One region of the Serratia sp. EC4 genome, then DNA from elsewhere that is predicted to be linked to it. Evidence: predicted binding sites of a transcription regulator. Region 1 holds the regulator's gene; the other holds the start of a gene.
The links. The regulator LexA, encoded in region 1, represses DNA repair genes until DNA is damaged. The targets are predictions, from matches to a motif close to TNCTGTATGTACATACAGNA.
Positions count from the first base shown of each region.

Region 2: a site for LexA is predicted at 6,784-6,803, ahead of mutH (DNA mismatch repair endonuclease MutH). Genes of this name have one in related genera too.

Region 1 is NZ_JBNIDE010000008.1:150,337-162,363, forward strand. Features, by position in the region: gene zur (zinc uptake transcriptional repressor Zur) at 31-543, shown strand; gene ACP39K_RS19865 (CsbD family protein) at 645-854, opposite strand; gene dinF (MATE family efflux transporter DinF) at 1,169-2,506, opposite strand; gene lexA (transcriptional repressor LexA) at 2,610-3,218, opposite strand; gene ACP39K_RS19880 (diacylglycerol kinase) at 3,321-3,689, opposite strand; gene plsB (glycerol-3-phosphate 1-O-acyltransferase PlsB) at 3,838-6,303, shown strand; gene ubiA (4-hydroxybenzoate octaprenyltransferase) at 6,370-7,242, opposite strand; gene ubiC (chorismate lyase) at 7,260-7,775, opposite strand; gene ACP39K_RS19900 (MFS transporter) at 8,168-9,550, shown strand; gene ACP39K_RS19905 (LacI family DNA-binding transcriptional regulator) at 9,575-10,576, shown strand; gene ACP39K_RS19910 (nucleoside hydrolase) at 10,599-11,582, shown strand; gene malM (maltose operon protein MalM) at 11,638-12,027, opposite strand, start outside.
Region 2 is NZ_JBNIDE010000005.1:142,823-154,849, forward strand. Features, by position in the region: gene aas (bifunctional acyl-ACP--phospholipid O-acyltransferase/long-chain-fatty-acid--ACP ligase) at 263-2,416, shown strand; gene lplT (lysophospholipid transporter LplT) at 2,416-3,600, shown strand; gene ACP39K_RS16720 (NADP(H)-dependent aldo-keto reductase) at 3,635-4,675, opposite strand; gene ACP39K_RS16725 (YgdI/YgdR family lipoprotein) at 4,881-5,099, opposite strand; gene ACP39K_RS16730 (TerC family protein) at 5,255-5,971, opposite strand; gene mutH (DNA mismatch repair endonuclease MutH) at 6,065-6,751, opposite strand; gene rppH (RNA pyrophosphohydrolase) at 7,448-7,975, shown strand; gene ptsP (phosphoenolpyruvate--protein phosphotransferase) at 7,988-10,234, shown strand; gene lgt (prolipoprotein diacylglyceryl transferase) at 10,457-11,329, shown strand; gene thyA (thymidylate synthase) at 11,337-12,027, shown strand, end outside.

The DNA.
Region 1 (12,027 bases):
TCGGCTTTTTTACGTACCGGGATATTTGCGATGAACTCAACCACCCAGGAAAAGCTGCTGGCGCAGGCGGAACGCCTCTGCCAGCAACGCAATGTGCGATTGACGCCGCAACGGCTGGAAGTGCTGCGTCTGATGACTCAGCAACCCGGTGCAATCAGCGCTTACGACCTGCTCGATCTGCTACGCGTCGCCGAACCGCAGGCCAAGCCGCCGACGGTCTACCGCGCGCTGGATTTTCTGCTGGAGCAAGGATTTATCCATAGGGTGGAGTCCGCCAACAGCTACGTGCTGTGCCACCACTTCGAACAGCCGATGCATACGTCCGCGCTGTTTATCTGCGACCGCTGCGGCCAGGTGACCGAACGCACCACCGAAGGCGTAGAGGAAACGCTGCAGAAGCTGGCTCAGGAGGCCGGATTTGCGCTGCGGCACAGCGTAGTGGAAGCGCACGGTCTGTGCGCCGGCTGCGTGGAAGTTGAAGCTTGCGACAGCAAGCATGACTGCGCCGAACACGATCACAGCATCGCCATCAAGAAGAAGTAAGACAAAATCAGGTACCTCCCTGTACCTGCGGCCGGAGCGCCAGAGGATGGAGCGACGCCGGCCTGCGCTGTGCAAGCCGCCTTCAATGGCGGCCTTGCAGATTACCAGCGGTGTTTGGTGTGATCTTCCCAGGCTTTCACCTCTTTTTCGGCCGCCTCTTTCTGGTAACCGTAGCGCTCCTGGATTTTGCCGACCAGCTGTTCGCGTTTCCCTTCGATGACCGTCAGATCGTCATCGGTCAGCTTGCCCCATTTCTCTTTCACTTTGCCTTTCAGCTGCTTCCAGTTACCGTCGGCTTGATCTTTATTCATAGTCTCTCCGTTAACCTGTGGTGAATCAGTGATCCCTGTCGCCGGCCGGGGTTAACCAGAAAATTTTCTGGCTGATGCTCCCTTCACCTTAAGAAGCAACGCTCCCCTTCATTTACCAGCCACATGATTCATTCTAGTTAAACATGGAAATAAAAAAGCCAATTTGCAGAATAAAAAACCATTAAAAAACAAAATAAAAACAAAAAACGCCAACAAACAACGAGCTAACGCGAACGGATCTGGACTAAAAACATGTAAGCAAACATGAACAAAACATAAGATAAATTAATAAATAACCCAACAAAGCGTTCGACCTAGCGTGCAGCAAACCAACTGCCGCGCACCTGATGACGGTGCCAAATCCAGCCCAACGCCAGGCCGCGCAGCGCCAGAAACACCGCCAGCGCCAGCCAGAGCCCGTGGTTGCCTAACAGCGGCACGCTGAACAGCGCCAGACCGTATCCCGCAGCGGCCACCGCCATGCTGTTACGCATCTCGGCGCCGCGCGTGGCGCCGATAAACATGCCGTCCAGCAAATAGCACCATACCCCGACCAGCGGCAGAATGACCTGCCAGGGCAAATAATGTGCGGCCAACGCACGCAGTTCCGGCAAAGAGGTCAATGCCGCCACGATCTGCTGGCCGGTAACGGCATACGCCAGGCCGAAGGCCAACGCGACCAGCCCTGCCTGCCTGCAGGCCGCGTGCCACACCTTGCGCAGTTGGCTGTCGTCCCGGGCGCCGTAGGCGTGGCCCGAATGAGCCTCCACCGCATAAGCAAAACCGTCGAGCGCATAGGCGGTGAACGTCAGCAGATTCATCAATACCGCATTGACCGCCACCACCTCGCTTCCCAGGCGAGCGCCGAAAATGGTCAACGACGCAAAGCACAGTTGCAGCAACAGTGAACGCAGCATGATGTCGCGGTTGAGCGCCAGCAGGCGACGCAGATCGCCACGCCAGGCCTGGCGCAGCATCTGCAGGGTAATACCGCGCAGGCGCATCACCCGCCACGCCAACCACAGGCCGAGCAGCAGCGTAGCGTATTCGGCGATGGCGGTTGCCGCCGCCGCCCCCCGCACGTTCCAGCCCAGGCCCATCACCAGCCAGATATCCAGCACGATGTTCAGCAGGTTGCCGACGATCAGCAGGATCACCGGCGCCCGCACGTACTGCACGCCGAGCAGCCAGCCCAGCAGCACCAGATTGGCCAGCGCCGCCGGGGCGCTTAACCAGCGGATCTCAAGAAAACGCCGCGCCTGTTCCAGCACCTCGCCATCGCCACCGACGATCCGCAGCGCCAGTTCGATCAGCGGATAACGCAGCAGGACGATCGCCGCGCCGCCCAACAGCGCCAGCAGCAGCGGTTGCATAAAGGCGCGCGCCAGCGCTTGCGGGTTCTGTGCCCCCAGCGCTTGCGCCGCGAGGCCGGTGGTGCTCATGCGCAGGAATAACAGCAGCATGAAGAGGAAGCTGGTCGCCACCGCGCCGATCGCCACGCCCCCCAGGTAGATCGGGCTGTCGAGGTGGCCGATCACCGCGGTGTCCACCAGCCCGAGCAGCGGCACGGTAATATTGGAGAAGATCATCGGCAGGGCGAGGCGCCACAGGGCTTTATCGGTGTCGCTGGTGAAGGCGGAAATCAGGCGCATGATGGGATGTTCCTGTGACTGAGTGACAAAGGGCGAAGTCAGAAACAAAAACGCCCCAAAACAGGGGCGATTGATACAGGGAGCGGCGGTGATGGGCCGGCGATTAAATCCAGTCGCCGTTGCGGATCACGCCGACCGCCAGCCCTTCGATAGTGAAATTCTGCTGACGCAGATCGACCACTATCGGTTGGAATTCGTTGTTCTCCGGCAGCAGTTCAACCACGTTGCCGTGCTTTTTCAAGCGCTTGACCGTCACTTCGTCTTCGATCCGCGCCACCACGACCTGGCCGTTGCGCACGTCTTGCGTTTTGTGCACCGCCAGCAGATCGCCGTCCAGAATGCCGATGTCGCGCATTGACATGCCGTTCACCCGCAGCAGGAAATCGGCGCTCGGTTTAAACAGGGAAGGATCCACCTGGTAGTGCCCTTCGATGTGCTGCTGCGCCAGCAGCGGCTCGCCGGCGGCGACGCGGCCGATCAGCGGCAGCCCTTCTTCTTCTTCCATCAGCAGACGGATACCGCGTGAGGCACCGGAGACGATTTCGATCACGCCTTTGCGTGCCAGCGCCTTCAGGTGTTCTTCGGCGGCGTTAGGCGAACGGAACCCCAGACGCATCGCGATCTCGGCACGCGTTGGCGGCATGCCCGTTTGCGAAATGTGCTCGCGAATCAGATCGTAGACCTCTTGCTGTCTGGTAGTTAGTGCTTTCATTCCGCCCCCTGTTTGTTTATACAGTCTTGCTGTGAGTATATACAGGTAAGCGCGGATTGGGAACCGAAGAATAAATAAAAATCAGTCAGTAGGCGCTTTTCGTCAGCCGAAATGCTGCCATAGGACCGTGCCCCAAACGAACAGCGCCAGTGCGATCGCCAGCGACACCGCCGCCGATCCCATGTCCTTGGCCCGCCCGGACAGCTCGTGATGTTCGCTGCCGATGCGATCCACCACCGCCTCGATCGCGCTGTTCAGGATCTCGACGATCATCACCAGCGCTACCGATCCGATCAATAAAATGCGCGCTATCGCACCCACATCCAGCCAGACAGCCAGTATGATAGCCAGAAGGGTGACCACCAGTTCCTGGCGGAAAGCCGCTTCGTGCTGCCAGGCGGCGGATAGCCCTTTATAGGAATAGCCGGCGGCCTTGATGATGCGGGTCAGTCCGGTTGCTTGGTTTGCCATGTTTTCGTGCCTTTCTCAGAGGTCGGTCATAATAAAAAGAGTCTAGAACAGTCCGCGCTGACGGCTCTCGGTTTTCGAACACCACAGATCTGCTACCCGGTTTCTGGTATGCTTGCGGCGCATTGCTAACAAGAGGCTTCACGTTGTTATGTCAGGTTGGCGTAAAATTTATTATAAAATATTGAATTTACCACTTAAATTGTTGGTAAGAAGTAAGGTCATCCCTTCAGATCCGGTTACCGAGCTAGGGTTGGATCCCTCACGGCCGATTTTGTATGTTTTACCTTACAATTCCAAGGCGGATTTGCTGACGCTGCGCACCCAGTGCCTGGCGCAGGATCTGCCTGATCCGCTCAACTCGCTGGAGATCGACGGCACCGTGCTGCCGAGCTACGTGTTCATTCACGACGGCCCGCGCGTGTTCCGCTACTACACCCCGAAAGAAGAGTCGGTAAAGCTGTTCCACGACTATCTGGATCTGCATCGCAGCAACCCGGATCTCGACATTCAGATGCTGCCGGTTTCGGTGATGTTTGGCCGTTCGCCGGGCCGCGAAGGCCACGGCACGCCGCACCTGCGTCTGTTGAACGGCGTGCAGAAGTTCTTCGCCGTGCTGTGGCTCGGCCGCGACAGCTTCGTGCGTTTCTCCAACACCGTGTCGCTGCGCCGCATGGCTACCGAACACGGCACGGATAAAACCATCGCGCAGAAACTGGCGCGCGTGGCGCGCATGCACTTCTCGCGCCAGCGCCTGGCCGCGGTGGGCCCAAGCCTGCCGGCCCGTCAGGATCTGTTCAACAAGCTGTTGGCGTCCAAAGCGATCGAAAAAGCGGTCGAGGACGAAGCGCGCAGCAAGAAGATCTCGCACGAGAAGGCCCAGCAGAACGCCATCGCGTTGATGGAAGAGATCGCCGCCGACTTCTCCTACGAAACCGTGCGTCTGTCCGATCGCGTGCTGAGCTGGACCTGGAACCGGTTGTATCAGGGCATCAACGTCACCAACGCCGAGCGCGTGCGCCAGCTGGCGCAGGACGGCCACGAGATCGTCTACGTGCCCTGCCACCGCAGCCACATGGACTATCTGCTGCTGTCCTACGTGCTGTATCACCAGGGCCTGGTGCCGCCGCACATCGCCGCGGGCATCAACCTCAACTTCTGGCCGGCCGGCCCGATCTTCCGTCGCCTGGGCGCGTTCTTCATCCGCCGCACCTTCAAGGGCAACAAGCTGTACTCGACGGTGTTCCGCGAATACCTCGGCGAGCTGTTCACCCGCGGTTACTCGGTGGAATACTTCGTGGAAGGCGGCCGTTCCCGCACCGGGCGCCTGCTGGAGCCGAAGACCGGCACCCTGTCGATGACCATTCAGGCGATGCTGCGCGGCGGCACCCGTCCGATCACGCTGGTGCCGATTTACATCGGTTACGAGCACGTGATGGAAGTGGGTACCTACGCCAAAGAGCTGCGCGGCGCCACCAAGGAAAAAGAGAGCCTGCCGCAGATGCTGCGCGGCCTGCGCAAGCTGCGCAACCTGGGTCAGGGTTACGTCAACTTCGGCGAACCGCTGCCGTTGACAGCTTACCTCAACCAGAACGTGCCGCAGTGGCGCGAGTCGATCGATCCGATCGAAGCTCAGCGTCCAAGCTGGCTGACGCCGACGGTCAACGATCTGGCCGGCCAGATCATGGTGCGCATCAACAATGCCGCCGCGGCCAATGCCATGAACCTGTGTTCCACCGCGCTGCTGGCCTCGCGTCAGCGTTCGCTGACCCGCGAACAGCTGGTCGAACAGCTCGAGTGCTACCTGCAGCTGATGCGCAACGCGCCTTACGCGCATGACGTCACCGTACCGACGCAAACGCCGGACGAGCTGCTGGATCACGCGCTGAACATGAACAAGTTCGAGGTGGAAAAGGACAACATCGGCGACATCATCATTCTGCCGCGCGAGCAGGCGGTGCTGATGACCTATTACCGCAACAACATCCACCACCTGCTGGTGTTGCCGTCGCTGATCGCCAGCATCGTGATGCATCACCGCCGGGTATCGCGCGCCGAGCTGCTGCGCCAGATCGGCATGATCTACCCGATGCTGAAAGCCGAGCTGTTCCTGCATAACGACAAGGAACAGCTGCCGGAAGTGCTGCGGCCGATGATCGACGAGCTGATCCGTCAACAGCTGATCTGCGACAAAGGCGACGATCTGGTGCTCAACCCGGCGCGCATTCGCCCGCTGCAGCTGCTGGCCGCCGGGGTGCGCGAAACCCTGCAACGCTACGCCATCACCATGTCGATCCTCAGCGCCAACCCGAGCATCAACCGCGGCGCGCTGGAAAAAGAGAGCCGCATCATGGCGCAGCGTCTGTCGGTGCTGCACGGCATCAACGCGCCGGAGTTCTTCGACAAGGCGGTGTTCTCCACCCTGGTGGCGACGCTGCGTGAAGAAGGTTACATCAACGACAGCGGCGATGCGATCCGCGAGCACACCCTCGAGGTGTACAGCATGCTGAGCGATCTGATCACGCCGGAAATCAAGCTGACCATCGAAAGCGTCAACATGCCGGAAGAGACTAACGCTCTGCCGCAAACCGATGCGGAAGAAGAGAAAGACGAGTGATTTCGCCCGGCGCGAAAACACAAAAGGCACCCCTTGGGGTGCCTTTTTTCTTGCTGCAGGAAACCGTTACGCCGGCAGATAGCTCAGCGCGATGCCGATAAACACCACCAGCCCGACATAGTTGTTCTGCAGGAAGGCCTTGAAGCAGGCTTCGCGCTCGCGCCCGGCGATCTGCTTCTGCTGGTGAATGAACAGCGCGCCCGCCAGCAACAGCGACCAGTAAAACGCGCCGCCGAGCTGCGCCAGATAACCAACCCACGCCAGCAGCAACAACGTCGCGAACTGCAACAGCCCGACGATCAGCTTGTCATAACGCCCGAACAGGATGGCGGTGGACTTGATGCCGACTTTCAGATCATCGTCGCGATCGACCATCGCATACAGCGTGTCATAGGCTACCGTCCAGCAGATGTTCGCCAGCAGCAGCAGCCAGCAGCTGAGCGGCAACGATTCGCTGACCGCCGCATAGCCCATCGGAATGCCCCAGCCGAACGCGGCGCCCAGCACGAACTGCGGCAGGTTGGTCACCCGCTTCATAAACGGATACACCCAGGCCAGCGCCAGCGCCGCCAGCGACAGCCAGATGGTCATCGCATTCAGCGTCAACACCAGGCAGAACGAAATCAGCACCAGCACCACGAACAGCACTTTGGCCTCTTTCGCGCTCACCCGGCCGCTCGGCATCGGCCGCCCGGCGGTGCGCTTTACGTAGCCGTCCACCGCGCGATCGGCGTAGTCATTCACCACGCAGCCGGCGGCGCGCATCAGGAACACGCCGAGCACGAACACCACCAGAATCGACAGCGGCGGCACGCCTTTCCCGGCCAGCCACAGCGCCCACAGCGTCGGCCACAACAGCAACAGCGTGCCGATCGGTTTATCAATGCGCATCAAATGGCTGTAAGCCCGCCATTTACTTTGAGTCACGCTTCCCTCCAACGTCTTGTTCTCCTCTCTTATGCAGGAACCGCTGAATACAGCGGTGAAGCCGGTAAAAACAGTTCGGTCAGCAGCAGCGGCTTGCCCGCCAGCCGCAGCCGTGAACGACGCGCCCACAGCGCGTCCTGTCGGCCGATATGGATATAGTCGCGGGTCAGATCGCCGCTGCTGAACAAATAGCGCCCCAGCGGCAGCGTGCCCAGATCCACCAGCGCCTGGTCGGGGCCGGTCAGCGTATGTTCCGGGATCACCGTGCGCCCCAGCAGCCAGGGCTGGCCGTCGCCCAGCAGCACCACTTCGCGCAGCCAGTAGCGCGGGCTGTCGGGCAGGTGGTTCGCCTCGTCGCCCAGCACCTCGCGCGTGACGAAGCATTCGCGCTGCGGTTCAACGCGCACCTGGGCGCAATGGCGTTCAAATCGGCGGGTCATGGAGCCTAACTCCATCAGCCAGTCGCTGACGGCGGCGGGCGCCGGAGGATCCTGTTCGGATAACCACTCCAGCGGCGGCAGGATGGAATCCCTGATGCCAGACATTGCTTTACTCCTCGCCTGAACCGCAGCCGGTACGGCGCGCCAGACGATACAAACTGTTAACAGACCCCCATTGTAGCGCAGAAATGCGAAAGCGGCAGGCTGATTCGTGGCGAAAACGGCAGGTCTGTCGACCGGAAAAACCGGGGTTCTGTCATCTTTTTGCCATCCGCATTCTCTATCTTCATTTCCCGGCGTGCTGACGATTCTGTGATCGCCCGCAAAGTTTCAGCTTCCTCGCGTTGTGTTATCTACGCGCGTAGATACCCTGATACGGCAGCGTTGAATCGCCATGCGTCCGACATGATTTGTCGGCACACCTTTGTTGCCGGCACCAGGGAAACCATCTTTAACCGCGCCCCTCCAGGCGTAGAACAAAAGAGGATAGCACTGCCATGAGCGAAACAACGCTTGCCCCTTCACAGACCGCCGACGCCGCGCTGGCGGCCGATGAACGTCTGACAACCAAAGAGGGGCGCAGCCAATTTTGGCGCGCCACCTTCTCCTGCTGGCTCGGCACCGCCATGGAATACGTCGACTTCGCGCTGTACGGCCTGGCGGCCGGCATGGTGTTCGGCGACGTGTTCTTCCCCGAAGCCACGCCGCTGGTGGCGCTGCTGGCCAGTTTCGCCACCTACTCCGTCGGCTTCGTCGCGCGGCCGATCGGCGCGCTGGTGTTCGGCTGGATCGGCGACCGCAAAGGCCGCCGCGTGGTGCTGATCACCACCGTGGCGCTGATGGGCCTCTCCACCACATTGATCGGTCTGATCCCGTCCTATGCGCAAATCGGCGTCTGGGCGCCCGCCTGCCTGGTGATCCTGCGCTTCGCGCAGGGGTTCGGCGCCGGTGCGGAGCTGTCCGGCGGGGCGGTGATGCTGGCGGAATACGCGCCGGCCAAGCGGCGCGGGCTGGTCGCGTCGATCATCGCCATCGGCTCCAACAGCGGCACCCTGCTGGCGTCGCTGGTGTGGCTGCTGGTGCTGCAGCTGGACAAGGAAGATCTGATGAGCTGGGGCTGGCGCATTCCGTTCCTCGCCAGCATTCTGATCGCCGGCGCGGCGCTGTACCTGCGCCGCCACGTGCGGGAAACGCCGGTGTTCGAACGCGAGCTGCAGCAAAACCACCAGCGCATGCTGGACGCCGCCCAGGCCGCGCCGGACTCACGCAGCTACCTGCAACGCACCAAGGCGTTCTGGGTGATGCTCGGCCTGCGCATCGGCGAAAACGGCCCCTCCTACCTGTGCCAGGGCTTTATCGTCGGCTATGTCGCCAAGGTGCTGATGGTCGATAAATCAGTGCCGGCGCTGGCGGTGCTGATCGCCTCACTGTGCGGTTTTCTGGTGATCCCGCTGGCCGGCTGGCTCTCCGATCGCTTCGGCCGCCGCATCACCTACCGGTGGTTCTGCCTGCTGCTGGTGCTGTACGCTTTCCCGGCGTTCTGGCTGCTCGACAGCCGTGAGCCGGCGCTCGTCATCTCGGTGATCGTGGTCGGCATGTGCATCGCATCGCTGGGGATCTTCGGCGTACAGGCGGCCTATGGCGTCGAACTGTTCGGCGTGAAGAACCGCTACTCCAAAATGGCGTTCGCCAAGGAGCTTGGGTCGATCCTCTCCGGCGGCACCGCGCCGCTGATCGCCACCGCGCTGCTGTCCGGTTTCGGTCACTGGTGGCCTGTCGCCTGCTATTTTGTTGTAATGGCGGCCATCGGCTTAATCACCACCTTCTTTGCTCCCGAAACCCGCGGCCGCGATCTCAACCTGCCGCAGGATGCCGCGTAGCGGGAAGGCGAACAGGACCTCAATTTGGATAATCACTCCGCGCGCCGCGTTACCCGCGCCGACGTGGCTCGCATAGCGGGCACCTCCGTCGCCGTGGTCAGCTACGTGATCAACAACGGCCCGCGCCCGGTGGCGGAAGCCACCCGGCTGCGCGTGCTGGCGGCGATCGAGCAGACCGGATACCGGCCGAACGACATCGCGCGGGCATTGGCCTCCGGCAGCACGCAAACCTATGGGCTGGTGGTGCCGGATATTTCCAATCCGTTCTTCGCCACGCTGGCGCGGGCGCTGCAGCAAGAGGCCTTCAGCCGCGGCCGCGTGCTGCTGCTGGGCGACGCCGGCGACGACCGGCAGCGCGAATATGAGCTGATCAACAACCTGCTGCGCCGCCAGGTCGACGGCCTGTTGTACACCAGCGTCGATCGCCATCCGTGGTTCGAGCTGATCCGCGCCTCCGGCACGCCCTGCGTGATGATAGATACCATCGACAGCCAGGCCGGGGTCTGCGCCATTCGCGTCGACGAGCGCGACGCCGCCTGCCAGGCGACCCGCCATCTGCTGCAGCACGGCTATCGCGACATCGGCATTTTTATCGGCCCGCTAACCATGCTCAACGCGCAGGATCGCCTGAACGGCTGGCGCGATGCGCTGCTGGAGGCGGGCATCGCGCCGCGCGACGAGTGGATTTTCGAGGTCCCCTACACCCGCCAGGGCGGCTACCAGGCCACCCAGCGCATGGTGCAAGGCCCGCGCCCACGCGCCGTTTTCACCTCCAACGAGCAGCAGGCGCTCGGCTGCCTGTCGGCGCTGGCGGAACATGGGCTGCGCGCGCCGGACGATCTGGCGCTGATCTGTTTTAACGGCACGCAGCAATCCGAATTCAGCGTGCCGCCGCTCAGCGCGGTCGAGCAGCCGATCGACGCCATGGCCAAGCGGGCCATCGCCATGCTGGCCGCCGGCGCCGCGCCCGCCGAGCTGCATGAATTCGCTTTTCAACTGCGCATCCGCCATTCATGCGGCTGTTAGCGGTTTTTCAGGACACCTTACTATGCGTTTAATCATTGATTGCGATCCCGGTAACGGCGTTCCCGGCGCCAACGTCGACGACGGTCTGGCACTGGCCCTGGCGCTGGCGGCCAAACCGCAGCTGCAGCTGGAGCTGATCAGCATCGTGGCCGGCAATACCCCGCGCGAAGTGGGCTTCGCCGTCGCCACCGATCTGCTGGCGCAAAGCGGCTACCAGGTGCCGGTCGCCCTCGGCGCGGCGCGCGCCCTGAGCGAGCCGCCAGAGCCATGGCGCGCGCATCTGGACCGCCCAATCGCCAATCCCAAGCTGGCAGCGCTGTGGCGCGACTTGCCCGCGCCCCCGCTGGCCAACGCGCCCGCACCGGACGCCGCCATCGCCATCGGCGAACTGATCTGCCGGCATCCCGGCGAGATCACGTTGGCGGCGATCGGCCCGCTGACCAACGTTGCGCACGCCATGCAGCTGTACCCGCAGATGGCGCAGGCGGTGAAAGAGATCGTGATCATGGGCGGCGTGTTCAACGTCGAAGGATACATCAAGGACACCAATTTTGGTTTGGATCCGGAAGCGGCGCGGCTGGTGTTGAACAGCGGCGCCAATATCACGCTGGCCCCGCTGGACGTCACCACCCAGACCATGCTGACCCAGGCGGATCTGGCCGCACTGACCCAGCCGGATACGCCGCTGTGCCGCTATTTGCGCGCCACCACACAGCCGTGGATCGACTATTCGCGCCATACGCGGCGCCTGCCGGGCTGCTGGATCCATGATGCGCTGGTGATCGCCTGGCTGTTGGAACCGCAGTTGGTCACGACCGAAATGTTCCATGTGGATGTGGCGCTGGAAGGGGCGTTGACGCGCGGCAGCTCACGCCGTTGGCGGCCGGGCGGCCTGCGCCTGACGGTCGGCCTGCCGCCGCCGCAGGGCAAGCCGGTGCGCATCATGCAGCAGGTGGACAACCCCCGTTTGCTGACGCTGATCGGCGCAACGCTGGCGCGCGGATGAAAAAAGGTGCGCCAAGGCGCACCAATCATCGAGCCAGCATCGGCAGCGCCGGGTGTTACCCCTTGCCTTTAACGCTGCTGATAAACGTTTTACGCGCAGTGGTCGAGCCCAACTTCTCGGCCTCATTCATCAGCTTCAGCGCCTTGTCGATATCGCCCGCCTTCACCGCCTGCTTGATGCCGTTATTGAAGTAGCTTTCGGTATCGTCGAGCATCGGCTCCGCCGGTTTCTCCGGGGTCGATGCCGGCGCCGCCACGGCGGCCGGTGCGGTTGATCCCACCACCACCGGCGCCACGGTCGGCGCAGGCTGCAGCATGCCAATCATCACGTTGCCGGTGCCCTGTTCCGCGGTGACCTTAAGCTTCAGCGTGCCGGTCGTCGCGTGGCCGGCGATCGGATCCGGGATATCCGGCACCGCGTTGCCCACGCCCTGCGCATAGGCCTT
Region 2 (12,027 bases), on a different contig from region 1:
GTTATTACAGCAGATCGCGGGAAATTTACAGCTGGTTGCATTTGGAGCAGAACTCTTGCGATTCGGCGGTAGTTTCCTGCACGCCATCTCTCTAGAGTAGGTGATCCCAGAGGTATTGATTGGTGAGAAATCAGCATACTCTGTATGTTGAAGCCATTTTCAATTGCACCAACCTACGCGGATGCGTAGGTTTTTTTTTGCCTGCCATATAGTATTCTTTTCCCTACAACGATTTACGCCTCCATGGCCAAGGGAGAAGGGCATGATCTTTTCACTGCTGCGCGCGCTGTTTCGCCTGTTGTTTCGGGTTCGGGTCGAAGGGGGCGTCCAGCACTTCGAACGGCAAAAACTGCTGATTACGCCGAACCACGTCTCTTTCCTCGACGGCGTGCTGTTGGCGCTGTTCCTGCCGATAAAACCGGTGTTTGCGGTTTACGCCAGCATCGGCGAGAGCTGGTTCATGCGCTGGCTTCGGCCCTACATCGATTTCGTCTCGCTCGATCCCACCAAACCGATGGCCATCAAGCAGCTGGTGCGCATGGTCGAACAGGGGCGGCCGATCGTCGTGTTCCCTGAAGGGCGCATCACCGTGACCGGCGCGCTGATGAAAATCTACGACGGCGCGGCGTTTATCGCCGCCAAATCGGGCGCCACCGTGGTGCCGGTGCGGATCGACGGCCCCGAATTCAGTCCGTTCGGCCGTATGGCCGGGGTGTTCAAGATCCGCTGGTTTCCGCAAATCAGCATCCGCATCTTGCCGCCGACCACGCTGCCGATGCCGGAGGCGCCGCGTGCGCGCGAGCGTCGGGCGCTGGCTGGCGATCGGCTGATGCAGATCATGATGCGGGCGCGCATGGAGACGCGCGAACCGCAGACGCTGTTCCATGCCTTGCTGGCGGCGCAGCGCCGCTATGGGCGTCGCAAGCCGTGTATCGAAGACATCGCTTTCAAAGAGGACAGCTACCAAACGCTGATCAAGAAATCGCTGGGCGTCAGCCGCATTCTGCAGCGCTTTACCGCCGAAGGGGAACACGTCGGGCTGCTGTTGCCGAACGCCACCATCACCGCGGCGGCGATCTTCGGCGCTTCGCTGCGCAACCGCATTCCGGCGATGCTCAACTACACCGCCGGCGCCAACGGCCTGAACAGCGCGATGACCGCCGCCGGCATCAAGACCATCGTCACCTCGCGCCAGTTCCTGGAGAAGGGCAAACTGACCCACCTGCCGGAGCAGGTGACGCAGGCCAACTGGGTGTATCTGGAGGATCTGAAAGACACCGTTACGCTGGCGGACAAGCTGTGGATCCTGCGGCACTTGCTGCAACCGCAGCGCGCGGCGTTGCCGCAACGCCCGGAGGACGCGGCGCTGATCTTGTTCACTTCCGGCTCCGAAGGCCACCCCAAGGGCGTGGTGCATTCGCATGCCAGCCTGCTGGCCAACGTAGAACAAATTCGCACCATCGCCGATTTCACGCCGCGCGACCGTTTCATGTCATCGCTGCCATTGTTTCACTCGTTCGGCCTGACGGTGGGGCTGCTTACGCCGCTGATCACCGGCAGCCGCATTTTCCTCTACCCCAGCCCGCTGCACTATCGCGTGGTGCCGGAGTTGGTGTATGACCGTAACTGCACGGTGCTGTTCGGCACGGCGACCTTCCTCAACAACTATGCGCGCTTCGCGCATCCGTATGATTTCGCCCGCCTGCGCTATGTGGTGGCCGGCGCGGAGAAACTGGCGGACAGCACCAAACAGATCTATCAGGATAAATACGGCATCCGCATTCTGGAAGGCTATGGCGTGACCGAGTGCGCGCCGGTAGTGTCGATCAACGTGCCGCTGGCGACCAAGGTGGGCACCGTCGGCCGCATCATGCCGCAGATGGAGGCGCGCTTGATCGCGGTGCCGGGCATCGATAACGGCGGCCGTCTGCAGCTGAAGGGGCCGAATATCATGAAAGGCTATCTGCGGGTTGAACGTCCCGGCGAGCTGGAACCGCCGGCGGCGGAAGATGCGAACGGCGTGCTGCAGCCGGGTTGGTATGATACCGGCGATATCGTCAGCTTGGATGAGCAGGGTTACTGCACCATTCGCGGGCGCGTGAAGCGCTTCGCCAAGCTGGCGGGCGAGATGGTGTCGCTGGAGAGCGTCGAATTGCTGGCGCAACGGCTGTCGCCGGAAAAGCTGCATGCCGCCACGGTCAAAAGCGACAGCAGCAAAGGCGAGGCGCTGGTGCTGTTCACCACCGATCCCGCCATTACCCGCGAGGCATTGCTGCGGGTGGCGCGCGAGCTGGGCAGCCCGGAGCTGGCGGTGCCGCGCGATATTCGCCTGTTGAAAACGCTGCCGGTGCTCGGCAGCGGCAAACCTGATTTCGTCACCCTGCGTCATATGGCCGAACAGCCGGAGAGTGCCTGATGAATCCTTCGACCGAATCCCCTTTGTTGTCACGCGGCATGATCGCGGTGATCAGCGCGCAGTTCCTCTCGGCGTTCGGCGACAATGCGTTGCTGTTCGCCACGCTGGCGCTGATCAAGCAGCAGCTGTATCCGGACTGGAGCCAGCCGATCCTGCAGATGGCCTTTGTCGCCACCTACATCATCCTGGCGCCGTTTGTCGGCCAGGTGGCCGACAGCTTCGCCAAAGGGCGGGTGATGATGTTCGCCAACGCCCTGAAGCTGGCGGGGGCGTTGATGATCTGTTTTGGGGGGAACCCGTTTTGGGGTTACAGCCTGGTCGGCGTGGGTGCCGCCGCGTATTCTCCAGCCAAATACGGCATTCTGGGCGAGATCACCAGCGGCGAGAAGCTGGTCAAGGCTAACGGCCTGATGGAGGCCTCGACCATCGCCGCCATTCTCACCGGTTCGGTGGCCGGCGGTATTCTGGCGGACTGGCACGTGGTCGCGGCGCTGGCGGCCTGCGCGTTGGTTTACGCAGGGGCGGTGGTCGCCAACCTGTATATTCCACGTCTGGCGGCGGCGCGCCCAGGGGCGTCATGGCGGCCGCGGGCCATGACGAACAGCTTCCTTACCGCCTGCGTCACATTATGGCGCGATGGGCAGACGCGTTTCTCTTTGATCGGCACCAGCCTGTTTTGGGGGGCCGGCGTGACGCTGCGTTTTCTGTTGGTGCTGTGGGTGCCGGTGGCGCTTGGCATCGCCGATAACGCCACGCCGACGCTGCTGAACGCCATGGTGGCCGTCGGCATCGTGGTCGGCGCCGGCGCCGCCGCGCGCTTCGTCACGCTGAAGACGGTGAAGCGCTGCATGCCGGCCGGGATCCTGATCGGCGTCGCGGTCGCGGTGTTTGCGTTGCAAACGACCATGCTCAATGCCTACGTCTTGCTGGCGATCATCGGCATGCTGGGGGGCTTCTTCGTGGTGCCGCTCAATGCGTTGCTGCAGGAGCGGGGCAAGCATTCGGTCGGCGCCGGCAATGCGATCGCGGTGCAAAACCTGGGTGAAAACGCCGCCATGTTGCTGATGCTGGGCCTGTATTCTTTGGTCGTGAAGCTGGGCGTGCCTGTGGTGGGCGTCGGCGTAGGGTTTGGCGTGGTGTTTGCGCTGGCGATTAGCGCATTGTGGTGGTCTCAGCGGCGGTGAAACGGGGCGCAGCCTGGCTGCGCCCTCAGAGGAATTAAGGCGCCGGAATGGTAAACCGGGTGTGGATTTCTTCGAGCGCCTGCAGCACGTCCTCATCCAGAATGACGTCAAGGCTGTCGAGGTTGATTTTCAACTGATCCACCGAGGTGGCGCCCAACAGGGTGCTGGCGACGAACGGCTGCTGACGCACGAAGGCCAAGGCCATCTGCGAAGGATCCAGTCCGTGTTTTTTGGCCAGCGCCACGTATTCGGCGATCGCCAACTGGGTTTGCTGCCCTGAATAACGGTTGAAGCGGGTGAACAGCGTATTGCGCGCGCCGGCTGGTTTTGCGCCGTTGAGGTATTTACCGCTCAGGGTGCCGAACGCCAGGCTGGAATAGGCCAGCAGTTCCACCCCTTCGTGCTGGCTGATCTCGGCCAGGCCAATCTCAAAGCTGCGGTTCAGCAGGCTGTACGGGTTTTGAATCGACACGATGCGCGGCAGCTCATGTTTCTCCGCCAGCTGCAGGTAGCGCATCACGCCCCAGGGCGTTTCATTGGAAACCCCGATATAGCGGATCTTGCCGGCGCGCACCTGCTCGGTCAGCGCCTCCAGCGTTTCCAACAGCGTGACCGTGGCTTTGTCGTCGGTGTATTGATAGTTGAGTTTGCCAAAGCAGTTGGTGGCGCGCTGCGGCCAGTGCAATTGATAAAGATCGAGATAATCGGTGTTCAGCCGTTTGAGGCTGGCGTCCAGCGCGGCGCGGATGTTCTTGCGATCGAGCGCCTGCTGCGGGCGGATGCTGCTGTCGGTGCCGCGCACCGGCCCCGAAACTTTGCTGGCCAGGACGATTTTTTCGCGATTGCCGCGCGCCTTGATCCAACTGCCGATATAGCTCTCGGTCAGGCCCTGGGTTTCCGGGCGGGGCGGCACCGGGTACAGTTCGGCGGTGTCTATCAGGTTCACGCCTGCGGCCAATGCATAGTCCAGTTGCGCATGGGCGTCGGCTTCGCTGTTCTGTTCGCCAAAGGTCATGGTGCCCAGTCCCAGCACGCTCACTTCTAAAGAACTGTGGGGAATACGGTGGTATTGCATTAACGGCCTTCCTTTCTTGTTAGCGCTGACGGGCCGCGCGGCCCGGTGAAACAGGAGCCCAATTCAGAAGACGGCGCAAAGTCCGTCGGGCGGCGATGTCGCCTTTCCTGACTATAACCAAGCGGTGAAGATGGGGGAAGCGGATTCAGTGCGCAGGCGAATGAGGGCTACCGCGCTTGAACGGGCGATAGCCGGCGAGCGGTGATTAGCGTTCGATAACCTGGGAAACCTGATCGCCGTTGATCTGGCGGTGGTTGCCTTTCTCGTCTTTATAACTGATGAGTCCGGTGTCTGTGTCGATCTCCGGTTTGCCTTGCGTCAGGATCATGTTGCCGTCTTTAGTCGCCATGACGTAGTCGCTGGAACATCCCGCCAAACCGGCGGCCATAACCAGCGCAGACACTGCCATTACCCACTTTTTCATCCTGCGGATCCTCGATTATGCAGAAAACAATGTTCTTTCAAGATTAGCAAACTCTCGGCCGGGGGCGTCTCAGATAAGTCTTTATCTGATAAGAAAAAGTGAAATGAGGGGGCAATGAAACGGCGGAAGCCGCCGGTGGCGGCTTCCATATCGCGTTATTCCGGCGCGTGATTTTTTTTGCTGCGCATCAGATTGAGCGCTTCTACCGACATGGAGAAGAACATGGCGAAATAGATGTAGCCTTTCGGCACGTGCACCTGGAAGCTTTCCAGCATCAGCGTGAAGCCCACCAGGATCAGGAACGCCAGCGCCAGCATTTTTACCGACGGATGGCGGTTGACGAACTCGCCGATCGGCCGGGCGGCGAACATCATCACGCCGACGGCGATCACCACCGCCGCCATCATGATGAACAGATGGTCGGAAAGCCCCACGGCGGTAATCACCGAATCCAGACTGAAGATGATATCCAACAGCATGATTTGCACGATCGCGCCGAAGAAGCTGTGCACCTTGGTGTGGTGCTCTTCTTCCGAACCTTCGATGGTTTCGTGGATCTCTTTGCTGGCTTTCCAGATCAGGAACAATCCCCCCAGCAGCAGGATTAAATCGCGGGCGGAAATGGCGTGATCCAGCACGGTGAACAGCGGGTGCGTCAAGCGGATCACCCAGGCGATGGAGGCCAGCAGCGCCAGGCGCATCAGCATGGCGGCGGCCAGCCCGAGCCGGCGAGCTTTGTTCTGTTGCGCTTTGGGCAGCTTGGCTACCACCAGCGACAGAAAAATGATGTTATCAATACCCAGTACGATCTCAAGAATGGTTAGCGTACCTAACGCTAACCAGGCATTGGGATCCATAATCCATTCGAACATTGCCCGACACACCTTAATAAATGCAAAGCGTGAATTATACGCGTTTATCGCGGCGCTGACAGGGTTAGCTAAACCAGAGTTAAACGAAATCGCTTAGATTGAGAAATGTCTTGCCAGCAGCGCGCCGGTAAAACCCTTTTTCAGATAGAAACCGCGCGGCAGCGTCATGATAGGTTGCCCCTGTTCGCCGATGGCTTCGGTGAGCGCCTTGTTGTTGGCCGCTTTGGGGCGCAGTTGCAGCACTTCGCCGTGGCGTGCGGTGATGCGTTCTACGTGACCGAGCACGATCAGATCCATCAGTTCTTCCCAATCGCGGCGCAACCTCTCTTCTTCTGCAAGGCTCGGGCTCCACAGCAGCGGCGAACCGACGCGGCGCTGGGCCAGCGGGATTTGCCGTTCGCCTTCTACCGGTATCCACAACACGCGTGCCAGCTTGTGGCGAACGTGGCTGCTGGCCCAGGTGACGCCGCTGTTGCCGGTGAGCGGGGCGACGCAGACGAAAGTGGTTTCCAGCGGTTTGCCGGCGGCGTCGACAGGAATGGTTTTTAGCTCAATGCCCAACTCGGGAAAATCCTGTTCCGGTTTGCTGCCGGCCATGGCGCCGAGGTACAGCTCCAGCAGCATGCCCACCCAGCCTTTATCGCGTTTCAGATCCTTGGGGATCGGCAATTGCGCACGGGCGGCCAGTTCGCCAAAGCTGAAGCCGGCCAGCGCCTGAGCGCGCTCGAACAGCTGCCGTTCATTTTCCGGCGGGGGCGGCAAAGGGGATAAAAATGCCATAAATCAAGCCTGTCGAATTTGGTTGAAAAACGTACTGCAATTATACACGGCGAGCGATAACCGCTATCGCCTGGGGAAAAGAATAATAGTAGCATGATTTTACATGACTTTTTTTCTTTCTTTACGCGGGCGACAATGCACTCGCGGGGCTTGTTCACCTGAAGCCACCGACAATAAACAGGATCTTACACCTATTTATCCACAGATTTATGGGATAACCCAAATTTTTACCGATCACTGGTTCAATTTACAGCCTTGACTCAGGCGGGTTTTTACGAATTTGTCCGTTTTGTGCGTAACTTGCCCGGATAATCTGTGGATAAAAACGGCGTTGGTGGATCTTTCGCCAGGGTAAGATCCTTACCGTGCATAGATCACATTTTTGTCCTGTGTATCACTGCGAGATATTACTTAACTATATGTTTTTAGTCTTAATATTTGTTTTTAGGTATGAGGGCGGATTTTAGGGGACGAGAGTTTTACCGGCTTATCCCTCGAGTTCTGCACACACCTATCCACAGAAAAAGTGAATAAAACCGGTCTGAAAGGCTGGGGTATGTTTATAACTTTGCCAATATCTGTGAGTTATCCCAATGTTATCCGGCCCGCAGCGCCGTAAAGCAGTGGTTTACCGCCTGTAGCTTGTGTGAAACAATCAGGACATCTATGCGAATTTAAGCTTATCGAGGTAGTCCGGTGATCGATGATGATGGCTACCGCCCGAATGTTGGTATCGTAATCTGTAATCGTCAGGGGCAGGTCTTATGGGCCCGCCGTTACGGTCAGCACTCCTGGCAGTTTCCCCAAGGTGGGATTAACCCTGGCGAAACTGCGGAGCAGGCGATGTACCGTGAGCTGTTCGAAGAAGTGGGGCTGAGTAAAAAGGATGTGCGCATCCTGGCTTCGACCCGCAACTGGTTGCGCTATAAATTGCCGAAACGTTTGGTGCGTTGGGACACAAAGCCGGTTTGTATCGGCCAAAAGCAAAAATGGTTTTTGTTGCAGCTACTGTGCAATGACGCTGATATCAATATGCAGCGCAGCAGCACGCCGGAGTTCGACGGTTGGCGCTGGGTGAGCTTCTGGTATCCGGTGCGCCAGGTGGTGTCGTTCAAACGCGACGTCTACCGCCGGGTGATGAAAGAATTCGCCGTGACCGTGATGCCGATGCAAGAGCAGGCGGCGCCGCGGCAGGCTCCCGCTTATCGCCGAAAGAGAGGTTAAGTTAAGCCGACTATGCTCACGCGCTTGCGAGAAATTGTAGAGAAGGTGGCCGCGGCGGCCAGTCTGACGGATGCGCTGGATCTGCTGGTCAATGAAACCTGTCTGGCGATGGACACCGAAGTGTGTTCCATCTACCTGGCGGACAACGATCGCCGCTGCTACTACCTGATGGCCACGCGCGGGCTGAAAAAGCCGCGTGGGCGCACTATCGCATTGGCGTTTGACGAGGGCGTCGTCGGGTTGGTCGGCCGCCGAGCCGAGCCTATCAACCTGGCCGATGCCCAAAGCCACCCCAGTTTCAAATACGTTCCGCAGGTGAAAGAGGATCGTTTCCGATCCTTCCTCGGGGTGCCGATCATTCATCGGCGCCAACTGCTGGGGGTGCTGGTGGTGCAGCAGCGCGAGCTGCGCCAGTTCGATGAAAGCGAAGAGTCTTTCATGGTCACCCTGGCCACGCAGATGGCCGGGATCTTGTCACAGTCGCAGCTCAACGCCATTTTCGGCCAGTATCGCCAAACGCGCGTGCGCGCGCTGGCGGCCTCGCCCGGCGTGGCGGTGGCTGAAGGGTGGCAGGACAGTAGCCAGCCTTCGCTCGATCAGGTTTACCGCGCGTCGACGCTGGACACCGCCAGCGAGCGCGAGCGCCTGACGCTGGCGCTGGAAGAGGCCGGCGCGGAGTTTCGCCGCTTCAGCAAGCGTTTTGCCGCCAGCTCGCAAAAAGAGAGCGCGGCGATCTTCGATCTTTATTCTCACCTGTTAAACGACGCCCGCCTCAAGCGCGAACTGTTCGCCGAAATCGACAACGGCTCGGTGGCGGAGTGGGCGGTGAAACAGGTGATAGAAGCCTTTGCCGAACAGTTCGCCAAACTGCAGGACACCTACATGCGCGAGCGCGGCAGCGATCTGCGCGCGCTGGGCCAGCGCCTGCTGTTCCACCTCGATGACACCACCCAGGGCGCCACCCAGTGGCCGGCGCGTTTTGTGCTGGTGGCGGATGAGCTGACCGCGACATTGCTGGCCGAAGTGCCGCAGGATCGCCTGGTCGGCGTGGTGGTGCGCGACGGCGCCGCCAACTCGCATGCGGCGATTTTGGTGCGGGCGATGGGGGTGCCGACGGTGATGGGCGCCGACATCCAGCCTTCTCTGCTCAGCCAGCGGTTGCTGATCGTCGATGGGTATCGCGGTGAACTGTTGGTCGATCCTGAACCGGTGCTGGTGCAGGAATATCAACGGCTGATCAGCGAAGAGCTGGAGTTGAGCAAGCTGGCGGAAGACGACGTCGAGCAACCGGCGCAGCTGAAAAGCGGCGAGCGTATCCAGGTGATGCTGAACGCCGGCCTCAGCCCGGAACATGAACAACTGTTGGGCGGCCGAGTGGATGGCGTGGGGTTGTACCGCACCGAAATCCCGTTCATGTTGCAAAGCGGTTTCCCCTCCGAAGAAGAACAGGTCGCGCAGTATCAAGGTATGCTGCAGCTTTATCCGAGCAAGCCGGTTACGCTGCGCACCCTGGATATCGGCGCCGACAAGCAACTGCCCTATATGCCGATCAGCGAAGAGAACCCTTGCCTGGGGTGGCGCGGCATCCGCATCACTCTGGATCAGCCGGAGATCTTTTTGATTCAGGTACGCGCCATGCTGCGCGCCAATGCTGGCACCGGCAACCTGGGTATTTTGCTGCCGATGATCACCAGCCTTGAAGAGGTCGACGAAGCTAAACGCCTGATTGACCGAGCCGGGCGCGAGGTGGAAGAGGTGCTCGGCTACGCGATCCCGAAACCGAAAATCGGCGTGATGCTGGAAGTGCCATCGATGATTTTCCTGATCCCGCATTTGGCCGGGCGCGTTGATTTCATTTCGGTCGGCACCAACGACTTGACCCAGTACCTGCTGGCGGTGGATCGCAATAACACGCGGGTCGCCGCGCTGTATGACAGTTTGCATCCCGCGATGTTGCAGGTGCTGAACTTGATCGCCGAGCAGGGGAAAGCGGCCGGGCTGCAGCTTAGCCTCTGCGGTGAGTTGGCCGGCGATCCCATGGGCGCGCTGTTGCTGGTGGGCATGGGCTATCGCAATCTGAGCATGAATGGCCGCAGCGTGGCGCGCATCAAATACCTGCTGCGACATATCGACCTGGCCGACGCCGAAATGCTGGCTCACCGGGTGTTGAACACCCAGATGACCACCGAAGTGCGCCATCTGGTGGCGGCGTTTATGGAGCGGCGCGGCATGGGCGGGCTGATCCGCGGGGGCCGATAACCGCCGCGCGGTGTGATTTTTTTACAGAACTTTTCCCGCCCTGCCGGACCGGACCGCGCTAAGCCTATGTTATGATGCGCAACCTCAGCGCGGCGCATGCTCGTCGCCTTGCAGACCGCAGCGGCCAATGCCGCCGTTTGCAAGGCGCGGGATAATCTCCGTCGCCGCTTGGCACCTGCCGCCCCCGCATGGGGAAAAATAACAGACATGTTGTGGTGATAGATGAGCAATAGCTATCTGGCGTTTCCTAAATTTGATCCGGTCATTTTCTCCATTGGCCCGGTTTCTCTGCATTGGTACGGCCTGATGTACCTGGTCGGCTTCGTTTTTGCCATGTGGCTGGCGGTGCGTCGCGCCAACAAGCCGGGCAGCGGCTGGACCAAAGACGAAGTGGAAAACCTGCTCTACGCCGGCTTCCTGGGCGTATTCGTCGGCGGCCGCGTCGGCTATGTGCTGTTCTACAACCTGCCGCTGTTCTTGGATAACCCGCTCTATCTGTTCAAGGTCTGGGATGGCGGCATGTCGTTCCACGGCGGCTTGATGGGGGTGATTCTGGTGATGTTCTGGTTCGCTCGCCGCACCAAACGCACCTTCTTCCAGGTTTCCGATTTTATCGCGCCATTGATCCCATTCGGCCTGGGCGCCGGCCGCCTCGGCAACTTTATCAACGGCGAACTGTGGGGCCGCGTGACCACCGATACCCCTTGGGCGATGTTGTTCCCAAGTTCGCGCAGCGAAGACGTGGCCCTCGCCGCCGCCGATCCCTCTTTGTTGCCCTTGCTGAATCAGTACGGCGTACTGCCGCGCCACCCGTCGCAGCTGTATGAATTGCTGCTGGAAGGCGTGGTGCTGTTTATCATTCTGAACCTGTTTATTCGCAAGCCGCGGCCGATGGGCGCCGTATCAGGCCTGTTCCTGATCGGGTATGGCGCATTCCGCATTATCGTTGAAGCGTTCCGCCAGCCGGATGCCCAGCTCGGCCTGTTCGACGGCGTGATCAGCATGGGGCAGATCCTGTCCATCCCGATGGTGGTGGCCGGTATTATTATGATGATTTGGGCGTACCGTCGTCGCCCACAGCAACAACTGTCGTGAGGAACAAATGAAACAGTATCTGGATTTGATGAATAAGGTGCTCGCTGAGGGCACCCCTAAAGCCGACCGTACCGGCACTGGCACATTGTCGATTTTCGGCCACCAGATGCGTTTCAACTTGCAGGAAGGTTTCCCGTTGGTGACCACCAAGAAATGTCATCTGCGTTCGATCATTCATGAGCTGTTATGGTTCCTGAACGGCGATACCAACATCGCCTACCTGCGTGACAACAAGGTCACCATTTGGGACGAGTGGGCCGATGAAAACGGCGATCTCGGCCCGGTGTACGGCAAACAGTGGCGCGCCTGGGGCGCAGCGGACGGCCGTCAGATCGATCAACTGAGCAACGTGCTCCAACAGCTGAAGCAAGATCCGGATTCGCGTCGCATCATTGTTTCCGCCTGGAACGTCGGCGAGCTGGATCAGATGGCGTTGGCGCCGTGCCACGCGTTCTTCCAGTTCTACGTGGCGGACGGCAAGCTCTCTTGCCAGCTGTACCAGCGTTCCTGCGACGTTTTCCTCGGCCTGCCGTTCAACATCGCCAGCTACGCGCTGTTGGTGCACATGATGGCGCAGCAGTGCGATCTGGAAGTTGGCGACTTCGTCTGGACCGGCGGCGATACCCACCTGTACAGCAACCACATGGAACAGACTCAGCTGCAGCTGACGCGTGAACCGCGTCCGTTGCCGAAACTGG